Regions from separate parts of the Calorimonas adulescens genome, predicted to be linked through region 2. Evidence: riboswitches for the same ligand, from Rfam matches in the RefSeq annotation. Region 2 holds a riboswitch; each other region holds the start of a gene.
What was found. Region 2 has a riboswitch for S-adenosylmethionine ahead of metK (methionine adenosyltransferase). Riboswitches for the same ligand answer to the same signal wherever they lie in the genome.

Region 1 (4,941 bases), on a different contig from region 2:
AACGTTTCGAGGGCATGTTTCCCATCAGGGGACTCAATCACAGTATAGCCCTCCCTTTCAAGGAAATCTCGTAAAAGTATCCTTATTTTTAATTCGTCGTCAACTATTAATATGGTCTTCTTTTCCAAAACCAACACCCCAGTGCACTTTTACTGCTCATTGAAGGACTTTGTCCAAAAGAATTATATCACCATTTATTTTCACGGTCTACTGATCCATGGAGTATCCTCAGGATTGCTTTTCAGAGCAGGCTGGTCACTTTTAAGCCATATAGCGTTCACAATTTTTTAACAAAATTTATACAGTGTTGTGACACTGCCGTAATTTTTTCGTAACAAAATAGGTTTACAATAAACTTGTTAAGTCGAAAAAAATTTTTTTTGAAAGGAGAGGTTTTATGAACAAAAAAGTTAAAACATTTGTCAGTTCTGCCTTGATTGGAGGAATGCTGTTGACAACGGGTAGTATAGTGTTTGCAGACAGCAACAGTACCGGTAATTCAGACGGTCAAAAACCAGTAACAGAACAGGCAGGAGAGATGGCGCCCGGCAGGAAAGGCGGGCAAGCGGGATTTGGTCTTTTTGATCCAGCAGGTCGCGGCGATAGAGCTGGTGGCCAGTACAATATTGATGAACTTACGAAAGACCTTGTGGAGCAGGGGATTATAACCCAGGAAACTGCTGATAAATTAACCTCCTTCATGGATGAAAAGGATGCCGAAAGAAAGACAGAAATGGAAAAGCTTCAAAATATGACGGAAGAAGAACGTAAGGCATACCTTGAGAACAAAAAGAGTTCAGAAACAGACACTAAAAGTGACTTTTGGTCAGAGGCTGTTGATGAGGGAATCTTGACTCAAGAACAGGTAGACAGTATTAAGGCATATATTGAAAAGCAGGCTGAAACGCAGCGCCAGCAACAGCAAAAAGAAGAGCTGGATAATCTCGTGAGTGCGGGGCTGATAACGCAGGAACAGGAAGAAAAGATAATTGAGTACTATAATAATCAAGAAGAAGCCCGCAAGGCAGAGATGGAAAAGATAAAAGACATGACGGAGGAAGAGCGCAAGGCTTATCTTGAAAGCCAAAGGGACTCCAATTCCGGAACAAAGCTGGATCCTATGAAGGGACTGGTTGAAGCGGGTATCCTCACACAGGAGGAGGCCGATGCCATAAGTAAATATCTGCAAGAACAAATGGAGGCAAAGATGGAGCAGGCTCAGGCTGCAAGACAGGAAGAAATCGAAAAACAACTGGACAGCCTTGTGTCTGCAGGGACTATTACGCAGGATCAAAAAGAGAAGATATTGGCGTATTTAAATGAACAGGAGGAAACCCGCAAGGCAGAGATGGAGAAGATAAAAAATATGACGGAGGAAGAGCGCAAGGCTTATCTTGAAAGCAAGAAAGATACCAAACCTGAGGATGGGACGTCTGTGACTCCTTTACAAAAACTTGTTGACGATGGGACACTCACTCAGGATCAGGCTCAGGCCGTTGTGAAAGCGCTGTTTCCAAATGTAGAAAAGAACACCTCAAATTAAATGGGTTTCAATAGATTCAAGTAGTTCTTAAATTGATTCAGATGCCTGATGCCAGACAGAGAAGCAGAGAGGCAGGCAAGGGATATGGGAATAACTCGCAGGGGAATGGTACTCAGGAGACAAATGGGCAAAATCAAATGGAAAAGCCAGTGCTGGAGTATACGTGAGAAAGTAGAACCATTTCGATTCCAGAGGGGGCTTCAATCACTACTCTAAAAATTTGACTATTGACACCCTTGTTTTAGCGTGGTAATATAAGAACTAACTTAATAAAGATAAGACTCTTATCGAGAGTGGTGGAGGGACTGGCCCGATGAAACCCGGCAACCCCCTTTGTGGGAAGGTGCCAAATCCTGCAGAACTTTAATGTGTTCTGGGAGATAAGGGGAAGGTGACTTCTTCTGATTTTCCAGGAGAAGTTTTTTTATACTTAGAATGGAGGTGAGAAGTACTTAAAAATTTAATATGATGCAACGATAGAGTATCACGGTTAGATACAGAAGGGTGGATGTTGGCGACATGTTATCTGGCTTATTAGCAGCAGGAAAGCATTAAATGGAGGGATGAAATTGAAAAAGCTTATTGTATTATTGGTTTCAGTTTTACTGGTGTTAAGTCTTGCAGCATGTGGAAGCACTACTCAAAGCAGCAGTGCTCAGGGAACTCATGATGGAGATGTAACTAAAATAAAGGTAGGTGTTACCGCAGGGCCCCATGAGGAGGTATTGGAGCAGGTTAAAGAGATATTGAAAGATGAGGGCATTGATGTGGAGATAGTTACATTTACAGATTACGTACAGCCTAATATACAGTTATCAGAGGGGGCTCTGGATGCCAATAGTTTCCAGCATCAGCCGTTTTTTGATGACTTTGTTAAGGAGAGAAACATAACAAATCTTACAACGATAGGTAAGACTATGATATTTCCCATGGGCATATATTCTAACAAGATAAAAGACATGAAAGACCTTCCGGAAAACGGCACTGTATCTGTGCCCAATGATGCCACCAACGAGGGCAGGGCTCTTCTTTTGCTTCAGTCGGCGGGGGTGATAAAGCTTAAGGATGATGCAGGGCTTACCGCTACACCTTTAGATATTGTGGAAAATCCCAAGAATATCAAGATAGTGGAAATTGATGCGGCACAGACGGTGAGGTCTCTGGAGGATGTAGACGCAGCAGCCATAAACACCAACTATGCAGTTGAGATGGGTTTCAACCCCGTAAAGGATTCTATATTTATTGAGGGGCCGAATTCACCATATGCCAATGTTATAGCTGTGAGGAAAGAGGATGCAGATAAGGAGGTTTTCAAAAAGCTTTTGGAGGCGTATCATGATCCCAGGATAAAGGAATTTGTTGATAAGAAGTACCAGGGCTCAGTAGTTATGGTGGAAGAATAGGGGGAATGATGATGCATTTGGTTATGGGTTCACCAAACAGGTATATACAGTATGCAGGCATTATAAAGGATGCAGGAGACTATATAAAGGACTTTGGGAAGAGAGCGCTGGTTGTTGGGGGACATACAGCCCTCTCGGTGACATCTGATAGTCTCACAGCATCCCTTACAAAGAATAATATAGACTACATTGTTACTGAATTCAAGGGTGAGGTTACACAGGATGAGATTGACAGGGTCGGAACGATAGCTGCTGAAAACAACCGAGATGTGATAATTGGCGTTGGTGGTGGAAAGGCCATAGATACGGCTAAAGCAGCCGCAAATAAAATAGGGGTACGCCTTGTAACCATACCTACCATTGCTGCCACCTGTGCCTCATGGACTCCGCTGTCTGTGATATACAATGATGAACACGAGTTTTTAAGGTATACTGTGTTCAGGGACAGCCCATCTCTCGTGCTGGTCGATACCAAGGTGATAGCCGAGTCGCCGGCCAGATACTTTGCAGCAGGTATATCTGATACCCTGGTGAAGGGATATGAGGCTGCGGCTTCATCAAAGGGGAAGTATATAAATGTACCAACACGGGCTGCCCTGAGTATGGCTGATCTGTGCACGGAGACACTTTTTGAATATGGAAGGCAAGCATATGAGGATGTAAAGGGAAACAGGGTAAGTGAGGCCGTGGAAAAGACCATAGATGCCATCATTGCCTTGAGTGGCATGGTGGGAGGACTCGGGAGTGATAACTGCAGGATTGCTGCCGCTCATGCTATACATAACGGCTTTACAATCCTTCCCGAGGTTCATGGGTTCAATCACGGAGAGAAGATTGCTTTTTCCACACTGGTACAGTTATGCCTGGAAAACTATCCTGACACTGAATTTGAGAGGGTAACAAACTTCCTCCACTCCATAGACCAGCCGGTTACCCTCAGTATGTTGAATCTGGAGGGCATAGAGAATGATAGGTTAGAGAAGGTTGCCCGGAGGGCCTGCGCGCCTCAGGAGTCTACGCATAATATGTATTTTGAGGTGACACCGGAGGATGTGGTGAGGGCAATCATTGAAGCAGATAGGAAGGCAACCGCTTTGATAAGAGGTGTTTAATTGTGAAATTGTCTAAAAGGTTTGATGCTGTTCCGGATAATATATTCACATTTTTGGATGGCCAGGCCATGAAAAAGCGTGAGGCAGGGTTGAGGGTCATAGACCTGGGCAAGGGCAGCCCTGACCTTACACCTCCCGGCCATATAATACAAAAGATGATAGATGAATTAAAAAGGAACGAGGTTCATACCTATCCACCCTTTCTTGCCATACCTTCTCTCAAGAGAGCAGTTATAGACTATTACTGGTTGAATCATGGTGTGTCACTTGAGGAGGATGAGGTAGCTTTAGTACCGGGCACAAAGACGGGTATACACATGGTCTCTCAGGCAATTCTTGACGCCGGTGATGCGGCTCTTGTGCCAGATCCTGGATATCCAGACTATATAAGCGGTATAAGGCTGGCAGGTGGTATAGATGTTCCGTATCCGCTGGATAAAGACTATCTGCCGGACCTAGGTAAAATAAAATATGAAATATCAAAAAACGCCCGATTGATTTTTGTCAACTATCCGTCCAACCCAATCTCTGCTGTGGCGGATATTGAGGTATTTAAGGAAATAAAGGGGTTTACACAGAGACGTGGACTTGTAGTTGTAAGCGATATTGCCTATGGGCCTATTACCTTTGATAATAAAAGGAGTCCCAGCTTCCTCGAGGTGGACGGGGCAAAGGACATAGGAGTTGAACTGTTTTCACTGTCTAAGATATACAGTATGGCCGGCTGGAGGGTAGGATTTGTGGTGGGAAACAGGGAACTTGTCAAGGCGGTTGAGAGTCTTACAGTGCAGTATTTTGCGGGTGTGTTTTTACCTGTCCAGGAGGCCGCCGTAAGTGCACTGAAAAGTCCATATGAGGAGATACAGAAGGTGGTAAGTATATA
Region 2 (4,941 bases):
CTTCTGGCATAAAAGATGAAGATATCGTTATATTAGTTGCCCTTGGAACCCATAGATTTCAGACAGAAGAAGAAATTGCAAGTTTGGTGGGGAAAGAAATATATGGAAGGATAAATATAGTACAGCATGACTGTGATGATTACAGCAATTTGCAATATATAGGAACAACCAGTCTTGGCACAGAGGTAGAGGTTAATAAACTGCTTTTAAATAGAAAAGTCATAATTACCGGGGGAATTGTCCACCATGACATGGCAGGGTTTGGTGGAGGGCGAAAGTCTATACTTCCTGGGTGTGTCAGTCGAAAGACTATATTTCAAAACCATGTCCATACAATGAAACCTGATGGTCAGGGGATTGATCCAAGAGTCGGTACGGGAAAACTGGAAGATAATCCCTTAAATATGGATATGGTTGAGGCTATGAATATGGTAGCCCCCATTTTCCTCATCAATCTCGTTGTTGATGGTGACGGCAAAACAATCGGTATCTTCTGTGGCGACCCCTATGCGGCATGGTATGAAGGGTGCAAATTTGCCGACGACGCCTTTTCAATAAATATAGATAAACCATCTGACCTTACAATCGTTTCGTGCGGCGGTTATCCCAAGGATATAAATCTGTACCAGGCTACCAAGTCACTTTTCAATGCGGCAGCGGCTACTAAAGATGGGGGAAATATAGTATTTCTGGCGGAGTGTATAGAAGGCGGCGGCAGTGATAAATTTTATGGATGGGGCAAATATCTTCCTTTTGATAACCTTGAGAAAGAATTACGCAAACACTTTACTATAGAGGGCTATATATTTTACTATGCGGTTTATATAGCCCAAAAATACAGTGTTTATCTCATGTCAAAAGATCCGGATGAAACAGTAAAAGACATGGGGTTCATAACAGTGGACAATATAAACGATACGATTTGTAATATAGTCAATAAAAAGCCTATAAACAGCATATATATTATGCCTTATGGTTCCACAACCATACCCAAAATAACAGATAAATGATACCACCTTGAAAATAAAAAAGATACATGCTGCACCTTTATAAAAAATCTGGTATAGCTGTTGCTATACCAGATTTTTTATTGATACCTGTTCTCTTAACTCTTCTGCCTTATCTGTCTTTTCCCATGAGAGGTCAAGATCTGTCCTACCAAAATGGCCATAGGCTGCCGTCTGTCTGTAAATTGGTTTTCTTAAGTCAAGTTTATCTATAATTGCTGCTGGTCTGAGGTCAAAATTATTATTTATCAGTTCAATAATTTTATCATCCGGTATTCTTCCCGTGCCAAAGGTATCGACCCTTATGGATATTGGCCTGGCCACACCTATTGCATACGCCAGTTCCACCTCGCACTTATCTGCTATACCTGCAGCGACAATATTCTTAGCCACATATCTGGCCGCATAACTGGCTGACCTGTCTACCTTTGTGGGGTCTTTCCCGGAGAAGGCCCCGCCGCCATGTCTTGCATATCCACCATAGGTGTCTACAATAATCTTACGCCCGGTAAGTCCTGAGTCACCTTGAGGGCCACCCACGGTAAACCTGCCCGTTGGATTTATATAGTATTTTGTGTTATCGTCTAAGAACTCCGCCGGAATGACAGGTTTTATGACATATTCTATGATATCTTTTTCTATAGTATCATGGTCCACCTCTGGATGATGCTGTGCCGAAACCACAATAGTATCAACCCTCACTGGTTTATCACCATCATACTCAATGGTCACCTGAGTTTTGCCATCCGGCCTGAGATATGGAATAGTCCCATCCTTTCTAACCTCCGCCAATCTCTTCGCCAGCTTATTGGCAAAGGAAATTGGCATGGGCATGAGTTCCGGGGTCTCATTACATGCATAGCCAAACATCATCCCCTGGTCGCCTGCACCAATCAGATCATATGTACTGCCCGAATATCCCCTCTTCACTTCCAGAGACTGATTTACCCCCAATGCTATATCTGGTGACTGTTCATCAATTGATGTTATTATGGCACAGGTATCACCGTCAAATCCAAATTTTGCCCTTGTGTATCCAATCTCTCTTATTGTCTGGCGAGCTATCTTAGGTATATCAACATAACACTGGGTTGTTATCTCCCCCATAACCAGCACCAGCCCTGTTATAGTAGCCACTTCACAGGCAACTCTGGCATCGGGGTCTTGAGCTATAATCGCATCCAGCACAGCATCAGCTATCTGATCGCATATTTTATCCGGATGCCCTTCTGTAACTGACTCAGAAGTGAATAATTTTTTCATCTTTTTCCTCCTTTAAAATTACATAATAAAACCTCTTCCAAAAGAAGAGGCATATTTCCTTTTCCCCCATCTTTCAGAATTATCCATTCTGCAGGAATTAGCACCATGCAAAGCTGGTTGCCGGGTTTCACAGGGCCTGTCCCTCCGCCACTCTTGATAAGAGAATCTTATCTATTCAATTTACTATGTAATGATAGCATAAATTACTCTTTAAGTCAAACATAAACAATAAAAAGCCTCTGCAGGCTTTTGTATGGTGGAGGGAGATGGATTCGAACCATCGAAGGCCGCGCCAACAGATTTACAGTCTGCCCCCTTTAGCCACTTGGGTATCCCTCCACATTATTCAACTGGAGCTGGCGATAGGACTTGAACCTACAACCCGCTGATTACAAATCAGCTGCTCTGCCGATTGAGCTACGCCAGCATATATATGGTGGGCGCAACAGGGCTCGAACCTGTGACCCCCTGCTTGTAAGGCAGGTGCTCTCCCAGCTGAGCTATGTGCCCATACTACTGGTGACCCCGAGGGGATTCGAACCCCTGTTACCGCCGTGAAAGGGCGATGTCTTAACCACTTGACCACGGGGTCTCTCTTCACACTGGTCGGGGCGGCGGGACTTGAACCCACGGCCTCATGGTCCCAAACCACGCGCGCTACCAACTGCGCTACGCCCCGCTCACACGGCGTTCATATGACATTGTTTATTATACTTGCATTCCAGAATATGTACAATCATGAAATTTAGCCATATTTCATGATTATGTAGCATTAGCTTAATATATCTAATTAAAACTCATTAAATCTTCGTAAAACATTAAACTGAAATTTGTAACCTAATTGTAATATTAATTTAACCCTTTTTAAACTATCTATGGTTATAATAGTTATATGACAACAGTTTATGAGGTGATGGGATGAAATTCTACAAAAAAATTTATGCCATAATGGTCTCTGTATTATTATTGAATTCCTTTACATCCATAGTGTACGCAAGTGACTATCAAATTATCAATGAAAAGACTCAAAGTGAGGTGCTTTCCGAGGGTGTAACTCATACCACTATAGAAAGATTTACCACCTCTGGTTGGCTTGATATAAATATTCTTGAGGTGGAACTTAATAATAAGGATATAGACATCGATGCCTTATATGGGTCGGAAGGGTTGTCTCAGCCGTCCACTGTGTCTTCTATGGCCAGTGAAGCTGGCAGCGTAGCTGCTATAAACGGCGACTTCTTTGATACAAAATCTGGAAGCCCTATAGGTCAGATTGTATCAGATGGTGTACTTATTTCAGGCCCCCCAGATAAGAGTTTGTATGGTAAATTGAGCAGTTTTAATATCGACAGGGACGGGAACATCTTCTTTGAATATTGGACATATAACTTTAGCGTTTCCTTACCTGACGGTACCTCATTACCCATTGCGTCTTTTAATAAAGCCTCCAGTGGACAATATCTAAGCCTTTATGATTACCACTGGGGCAATACACCCGGAGCCAATGGTAATCCAAACCATACTGAGGTTATTGTCGACAAGGATGGAACAGTGCTGGATGTCAGGCCAAATCAGCCTTCAGTGAAAATCCCGGAAGGAGCGTATGCCCTGGTAAGTAATGGTGATACTTCTCAGCAGCTTTCAATGCTGGTTCCTGGAGATAAACTTGTGATTAACCTTGATACTACCCCTGAATACCACAATCTGAAACTGTCTGTGAGCGGTGGCACAATGCTTGTAAAGGATGGCACCATAGCCCCGATAACCCATGATCCCGTACCAAAGCCGACAGCTCGAACGTCAATTGGTATAAATAGAGAGGGAAATAAATTGTTCCTCGTCACTGTTGATGGCAGAAACGGGAGCTCTATGGGCTTACTGGAGAGTGAAATGGCCCAGCTCATGCTGGATATAGGGGCGTATAATGCGATAAATCTTGATGGCGGCGGTTCTACAACTATGGTGATAAGGCCTTTAGGAGAAAAAAATTATGTTACCGCAAATAAACCTTCAGACGGAAAAGAGAGGCGTGTTGCTGATGCCATAGGTGTATTTAACAATGCTGAAGCCGGAGATGTCAGGGGACTAAAAATCAAGGCTGACAATAACGTGTTCGTCGGTACCCGTGCAAAGATAGGGGTATTTGCCTACGACGAGAAATATAATCCTGTAGATGTGGACATGGCCCGTGTTACATTCAATGTAAGTAATGTAAAGGGCAAGTTTGAGGACAACAGTTTTATTCCGCAATCGCCTGGCCAGGCCGTCATCACTGTGAAATATAAAGGTGTTTCTGAAGAATTTAATATAAACGTCCTGGACAAGCCAATAATCTTAAAGTCAAATATATCAACAATAACCACAGACTATAATACAAAGACAGAGATTAAGATATACGGCAAGGATAAAGACGGTTATACAGCAACCATAGACCCTGCTGATATTGAATGGACTATCTATGGCAACGTCGGAAAAATAGAAGATGGCATTTTTACTTCAGGTACTTTAAATGCTTCAGGATATATAAGAGCCGAGTTTGATGGGACATATATCAATATACCGGTAACAGTCGGCAATGCACCACAGACTACTGATGTACCAGACAATATCCGTCTTGAGGATGTGGACCCATATAACAAAAAGATCAATGTAAATAATGACATGAACTCTT
Region 3 (4,941 bases), on a different contig from region 2:
TCATGATGAGATGAATATAGATAGGATAAAGGATGCTCTGGCCGGGCAAAAAAAGGAAATATATCATTTTGCTTATTTTGATGCGTTGATAATGGAGAAATGATTACAATGTGCATCATTATGTTATATACACATATGCCTGTTGCAGGTACATATGGCAGGGCGCAGACATAAATATCACGTATCAGCGTGATAAAGTTTGCATGCAATGCCATATACCAAGCTCAACAGGTTTTATGGAGAGTCATTTGTGGACTGCAGCATAAGAAACCTGTGCTATGCTGCAGTCCATATGACTATTAAAATGCCGGTACAATGGCTCCTTGATATTTATCTTCAATGAATTTCTTGACCTCAGGGGAGTTCAGTACCTCAGCCAATGTCTTGATTGCCGGGTCGTCTTTATTGTCTGGTCTTACAGTGAGGACATTGGCGTAAGGAGAATCTTTATCTTCAATGGCAATGGCATCTTTTAAAGGGTTTAGTCCCGCTTCCAGTGCAAAGTTGGTATTTATGACTGAAGCGTCTACATCCTGTAGTGTTCTTGGCAGTTGTGCTGCATCCAGTTCAGAAAACTTAAGGTTCTTCGGATTTTCTGCTATATCTATAGGGGTAGCGGTTAATGAGGTAGAGTCTTTCAGTTTTATTAGGCCGTTCTTTTGGAGCAACAGCAGAGCTCTGCCTTCATTGGTTGGGTCATTGGGTATGGAGATGGTTGCACCATCCTTTAGTTCTTCCAACGATTTAACCTTTTTGGAGTATACACCCATGGGTTCAACGTGTACCTTGACGAGTGCTACAAGCTTCATATTGTTGTTTTTCTCAAACTCCTCCATATAAGGTACGTGCTGAAAAAAATTAGCATCAATGGAACCGTCGTTCAATGCCTTATTGGGTTGTACGTAATCAGTAAACTCAACAATTTCCAGATTTATCCCTTTTTCTTTTAATATTGGTTTTACAAACTCCAGTATCTCTGCATGGGGTACAGGTGTTGCTCCTACCCTTAATGTTACTTCTTTTTGTGTTTCTGCAGGTTGATTTTGTGGTTGACCTGAGGACTGTGTATTTGAACTGCCACAGCCGCTTACAAGGCCGACTAACAGTATAAAGATAAGGCTGATTAATAAAATTTTCTTCACTGTATTTACCTCCTATCAACTTTTTTGGCAAGATAACTTCCTGCAATTTGTACGACTTGTACAATTACAATCAGTACAATTACCGTTGCTATAAGCACGTGTGTATCATACCTCTGGTAACCATACCTGATGGCTAAGTCTCCGAGACCACCTCCTCCTATAGCTCCTGCCATTGCTGAGTAGCCTATAATATTTATTATAGTGAGGGTAATTCCGAGTATAAGTGATGGAAGTGACTCTGGAATAAGTACCCTCGTTATAATTTGAAATGGTGTGGCACCCATGGATAGGGATGCTTCAATTACACCCCTGTCTACCTCTTTTAATGAACTTTCTATTACCCTGGCAACAAATGGCGTTGCTGCTATAGAAAGAGGGACAATGGTAGCCGTTGTACCTATGGTGGTGCCAACGACAAGCCTTGACAGGGGGAGTATGACTATCATTAATATCAGGAATGGGAAAGAGCGAAGTATATTTATAACAGTGCCAAGAACGTTATTGAGTGCAGGCTTTTCCATTATGCCTCCCTTTTCCGTTATTACAAGCAGTACACCCAGAGGCAGACCCAGTATAAGAGAGAATATGGTGGATGCAAAAACCATGTATATGGACTGCCAAAGGGATGGGAGAAGCAAGTTCAAAATACGCATGATTTCCTGATTCATTTCAACACCTCTATCTTTAATCCTTGATTTTTTAACCATTCTACGGCATTATTAATTTTATCAGCCTGGCCTTCAAGGCCAATGACTAAGTTTCCTATGGTTTCACCATGGATATGCTGTATATTTCCTGAGAGTATATTTACATCGACATCAAAGGTCTTTATGAGGTGGGAGATTACAGGTTCCCTGGCACTCTTGCCTATAAACAGTACCTTGACTACCATGCCCCTGTCGTAATCGATTATGCTATCTGGCATACCCTCCTCTATGCCTACGAATTTTTTAGTTATCTGAGAAGACGGTTGAGAAAATATATCAACCACATTTCCCACCTCAACCAGCTCACCGGCATTTAAGACGGCAACCCTGTCGCATATCTCTTTTATTACGTCCATCTGATGGGTGATAACTATTATGGTGAGGTTGAGCCTTTTGTTGATTTCCTTTAAAAGTGATAAAATCTGCGAGGTTGTCTGGGGGTCAAGGGCTGAGGTAGCCTCATCAGACAAAAGCAGTGTTGGACCGTTGGCCAATGCCCTGGCTATGCCAACCCTCTGTTTTTGTCCGCCAGAGAGCTGAGACGGATATGAATCTTTTTTATCAGCCAGGCCGACCATATCCAGGAGCTCCTTAATCCTTTTATCAATCACGTCTTTTGATACCCCGCTGATTTCCATAGGGAAGGCAATGTTTTCGTATACAGTCTTATTGGATAGTAAATTAAAGTGTTGAAATATCATCCCTATTTTTTTTCGCATCTCTCGCAGCTCTTTGTTATTTAAAGACATAATATCCTGGCCGTTTATCTCGATGGTGCCCTCTGTGGGTTCCTCAAGGCGGTTTATGCAGCGTATCAGAGAAGATTTACCAGCTCCTGACAATCCCATTATTCCAAATATCTCACCATCATTGATCTCAAGATTAATGTTTTTAAGTGCTGTAATGCTCTCATTTTCTGTACGATATACCTTGGTCAAATTTTTGATTAAAATCAATAAGATACACCTCCAATAAAAAATCCTCTTTCACACGATGAAAGAGGACTATAATAGCCTCTCTCATCTCTCAGCTTTGCGCTGCAGGAGTTGGCACCATTGCATATACATGCCGGTTGCCGGGTTTCATCGGGCCAGTCCCTCCACCTCTCTTGATAAGAGTGCTTAACATATTCAATTTATACATTGAGTATATTTGAATTTGTACAGGAAGTCAACACAAATTTTTTATTTATGATTAAAATGCATGTTGAATTATATTTGCAATTGCATAAAATACATAAACTTATTTCATAATGATACTTTAGCACGATAACGTACTGCCCAAATATACCTGTAAATAGGTACTAATAGCATAAAGCTATTATATAAAATTTTTGCATAAAAGAAGGATTTGCTGTTTTTTTATCGAATATATTAATCTAAATAAATAGTAGGGGGCAGACGGATGTCAGAATTGTATATTGACGGTAATGGCCTTACTGTAGATGATGTTTATAATGTTTCTAAGGGCAATATAACCGTAAGGTTAGCCGAAGAGGCATGTGTTAAAATAGATAGAGCAAGGGAACTAGTAGACAGCTACGTGAGTGAGAACAGGGTTGAGTACGGCATCACCACGGGGTTTGGCAGGTTTGCTGATGTTACCATATCGATGAATGAGGCAACGGAGTTACAGTACAACCTTATAAGAAGTCATTCATGTGGTGTAGGAGATCCCCTTCCAATAGAGGTAGTAAGGGCTGTGATGCTGCTCAGAGCAAATACGCTTGCAAAAGGATATTCAGGCATTAGGTTACAGACTTTAAATACTCTGGTAGAAATGCTCAACAGGGATGTTATACCTGTTATGCCTTCAAAAGGTTCCCTGGGGGCCAGTGGAGATCTTGCTCCTCTTGCCCATATGGCGCTGGTCATCATAGGTGAGGGAGAGGCATATTTCCGGGGAAAACGTATGCCTGGCGGAGAGGCTATGAGGTTAGCTGGTATAAAACCGGTAAAATTAGTTTCAAAGGAAGGCCTGGCCCTCATAAACGGAACACCTGTAATGACGGCTATAGGAGCTTTAGCCATACATGATGCCATGAACTTAAGTAAAGCTGCGGATATAGCCGGAGCACTTTCTATGGAAGCCTTAAGAGGCATAAAGGACGCCTTTGATGAAAGGGTTCATATGCTCCGGCCACATGCCGGCCAGCTAAAAACAGCAAGAAATATTCGCATTCTTACAGAGGGAAGTAGCCTTATTACAAGACAGGGAGAAATAAGGGTGCAGGATTCGTATACCATCAGATGTATACCTCAGGTACATGGGGCATCTAAGGATGCAATTGATTATGTCAAAGGAATAGTAGAGACAGAGCTGAACTCCGTTACAGATAACCCACTGATCTTTTCTGAGGATTATATAGTAATATCAGGAGGAAATTTCCATGGTCAGCCGATTGCTCTTGCCATGGACTTTCTTGGGATAGCAATATCTGAACTCGCTGATATATCTGAAAGGCGGATAGCAAAACTGGTTGACTCAAATTTAAGCAATGGTCTGCCCGGTTTCCTTACAAGGGAAGGCGGTTTAAATTCCGGATTCATGATTCCTCAATATGTGGCAGCATCGCTGGTGTCTGAAAATAAGGTCTTATCTCATCCAGCCAGTGTAGACTCTATACCATCCTCTGCCAATCAGGAGGATCATGTAAGTATGGGGACAATAGCAGCCAGAAAGACAAGGGAAATATTAGAAAATGCAATTAATGTTATTGCGATAGAACTTATGTCTTCCGCTCAGGCGATAGACTTAAGAGATGGAGGGTCGCCTGGGAAGGGTACAGGAGCTGCGTACAGGCTTATCAGGTCAAGGATACCGTTTATTGAAAGAGATGAATTGATGTACAGACATATTGAGGACTGTGCGATGCTTATTAAGACCGGTGAACTCATTGAAACAGTGGAGGGGGAGATTGGTTCATTAAATTAGAATTAACAGTATGTATAATCACAATGCTCCTGCGAGCGGCTGGTCTGATTGGGGATTACCCAATTATTTTTAAAACATTTTGCTTTAGCCTATTGAAGTTTTAATGAATTTTCTGTATAATATTTTCAAGGAGGGAAAACCATGTATGAATCAAAACT

Region 1: another riboswitch for S-adenosylmethionine. It lies ahead of FWJ32_RS09560 (MetQ/NlpA family ABC transporter substrate-binding protein); the one in region 2 lies ahead of metK (methionine adenosyltransferase).
Region 3: another riboswitch for S-adenosylmethionine. It lies ahead of FWJ32_RS08080 (methionine ABC transporter ATP-binding protein); the one in region 2 lies ahead of metK (methionine adenosyltransferase).

What each region holds. Positions count from the first base shown of each region.
Region 1 covers NZ_VTPS01000014.1:57,422-62,362, reverse strand. Annotated here, with positions in the region: gene FWJ32_RS09570 (response regulator transcription factor) at 1-128, opposite strand, end outside; gene FWJ32_RS09565 (hypothetical protein) at 398-1,543, shown strand; gene FWJ32_RS13725 (hypothetical protein) at 1,576-1,710, shown strand; SAM riboswitch class I at 1,825-1,930, shown strand; gene FWJ32_RS09560 (MetQ/NlpA family ABC transporter substrate-binding protein) at 2,113-2,946, shown strand; gene FWJ32_RS09555 (iron-containing alcohol dehydrogenase family protein) at 2,958-4,058, shown strand; gene FWJ32_RS09550 (aminotransferase class I/II-fold pyridoxal phosphate-dependent enzyme) at 4,061-4,941, shown strand, end outside.
Region 2 covers NZ_VTPS01000002.1:123,941-128,881, forward strand. Annotated here, with positions in the region: gene FWJ32_RS02330 (nickel-dependent lactate racemase family protein) at 1-1,010, shown strand, start outside; gene metK (methionine adenosyltransferase) at 1,074-2,270, opposite strand; SAM riboswitch class I at 2,334-2,433, opposite strand; tRNA gene FWJ32_RS02340 (tRNA-Tyr) at 2,525-2,609, opposite strand; tRNA gene FWJ32_RS02345 (tRNA-Thr) at 2,622-2,697, opposite strand; tRNA gene FWJ32_RS02350 (tRNA-Val) at 2,705-2,780, opposite strand; tRNA gene FWJ32_RS02355 (tRNA-Glu) at 2,788-2,862, opposite strand; tRNA gene FWJ32_RS02360 (tRNA-Pro) at 2,874-2,949, opposite strand; gene FWJ32_RS02365 (phosphodiester glycosidase family protein) at 3,189-4,941, shown strand, end outside.
Region 3 covers NZ_VTPS01000011.1:18,966-23,906, forward strand. Annotated here, with positions in the region: gene FWJ32_RS13710 (class I SAM-dependent methyltransferase) at 1-103, shown strand, start outside; gene FWJ32_RS08070 (MetQ/NlpA family ABC transporter substrate-binding protein) at 300-1,142, opposite strand; gene FWJ32_RS08075 (methionine ABC transporter permease) at 1,148-1,810, opposite strand; gene FWJ32_RS08080 (methionine ABC transporter ATP-binding protein) at 1,807-2,805, opposite strand; SAM riboswitch class I at 2,866-2,967, opposite strand; gene hutH (histidine ammonia-lyase) at 3,254-4,783, shown strand; gene FWJ32_RS08090 (YerC/YecD family TrpR-related protein) at 4,925-4,941, shown strand, end outside.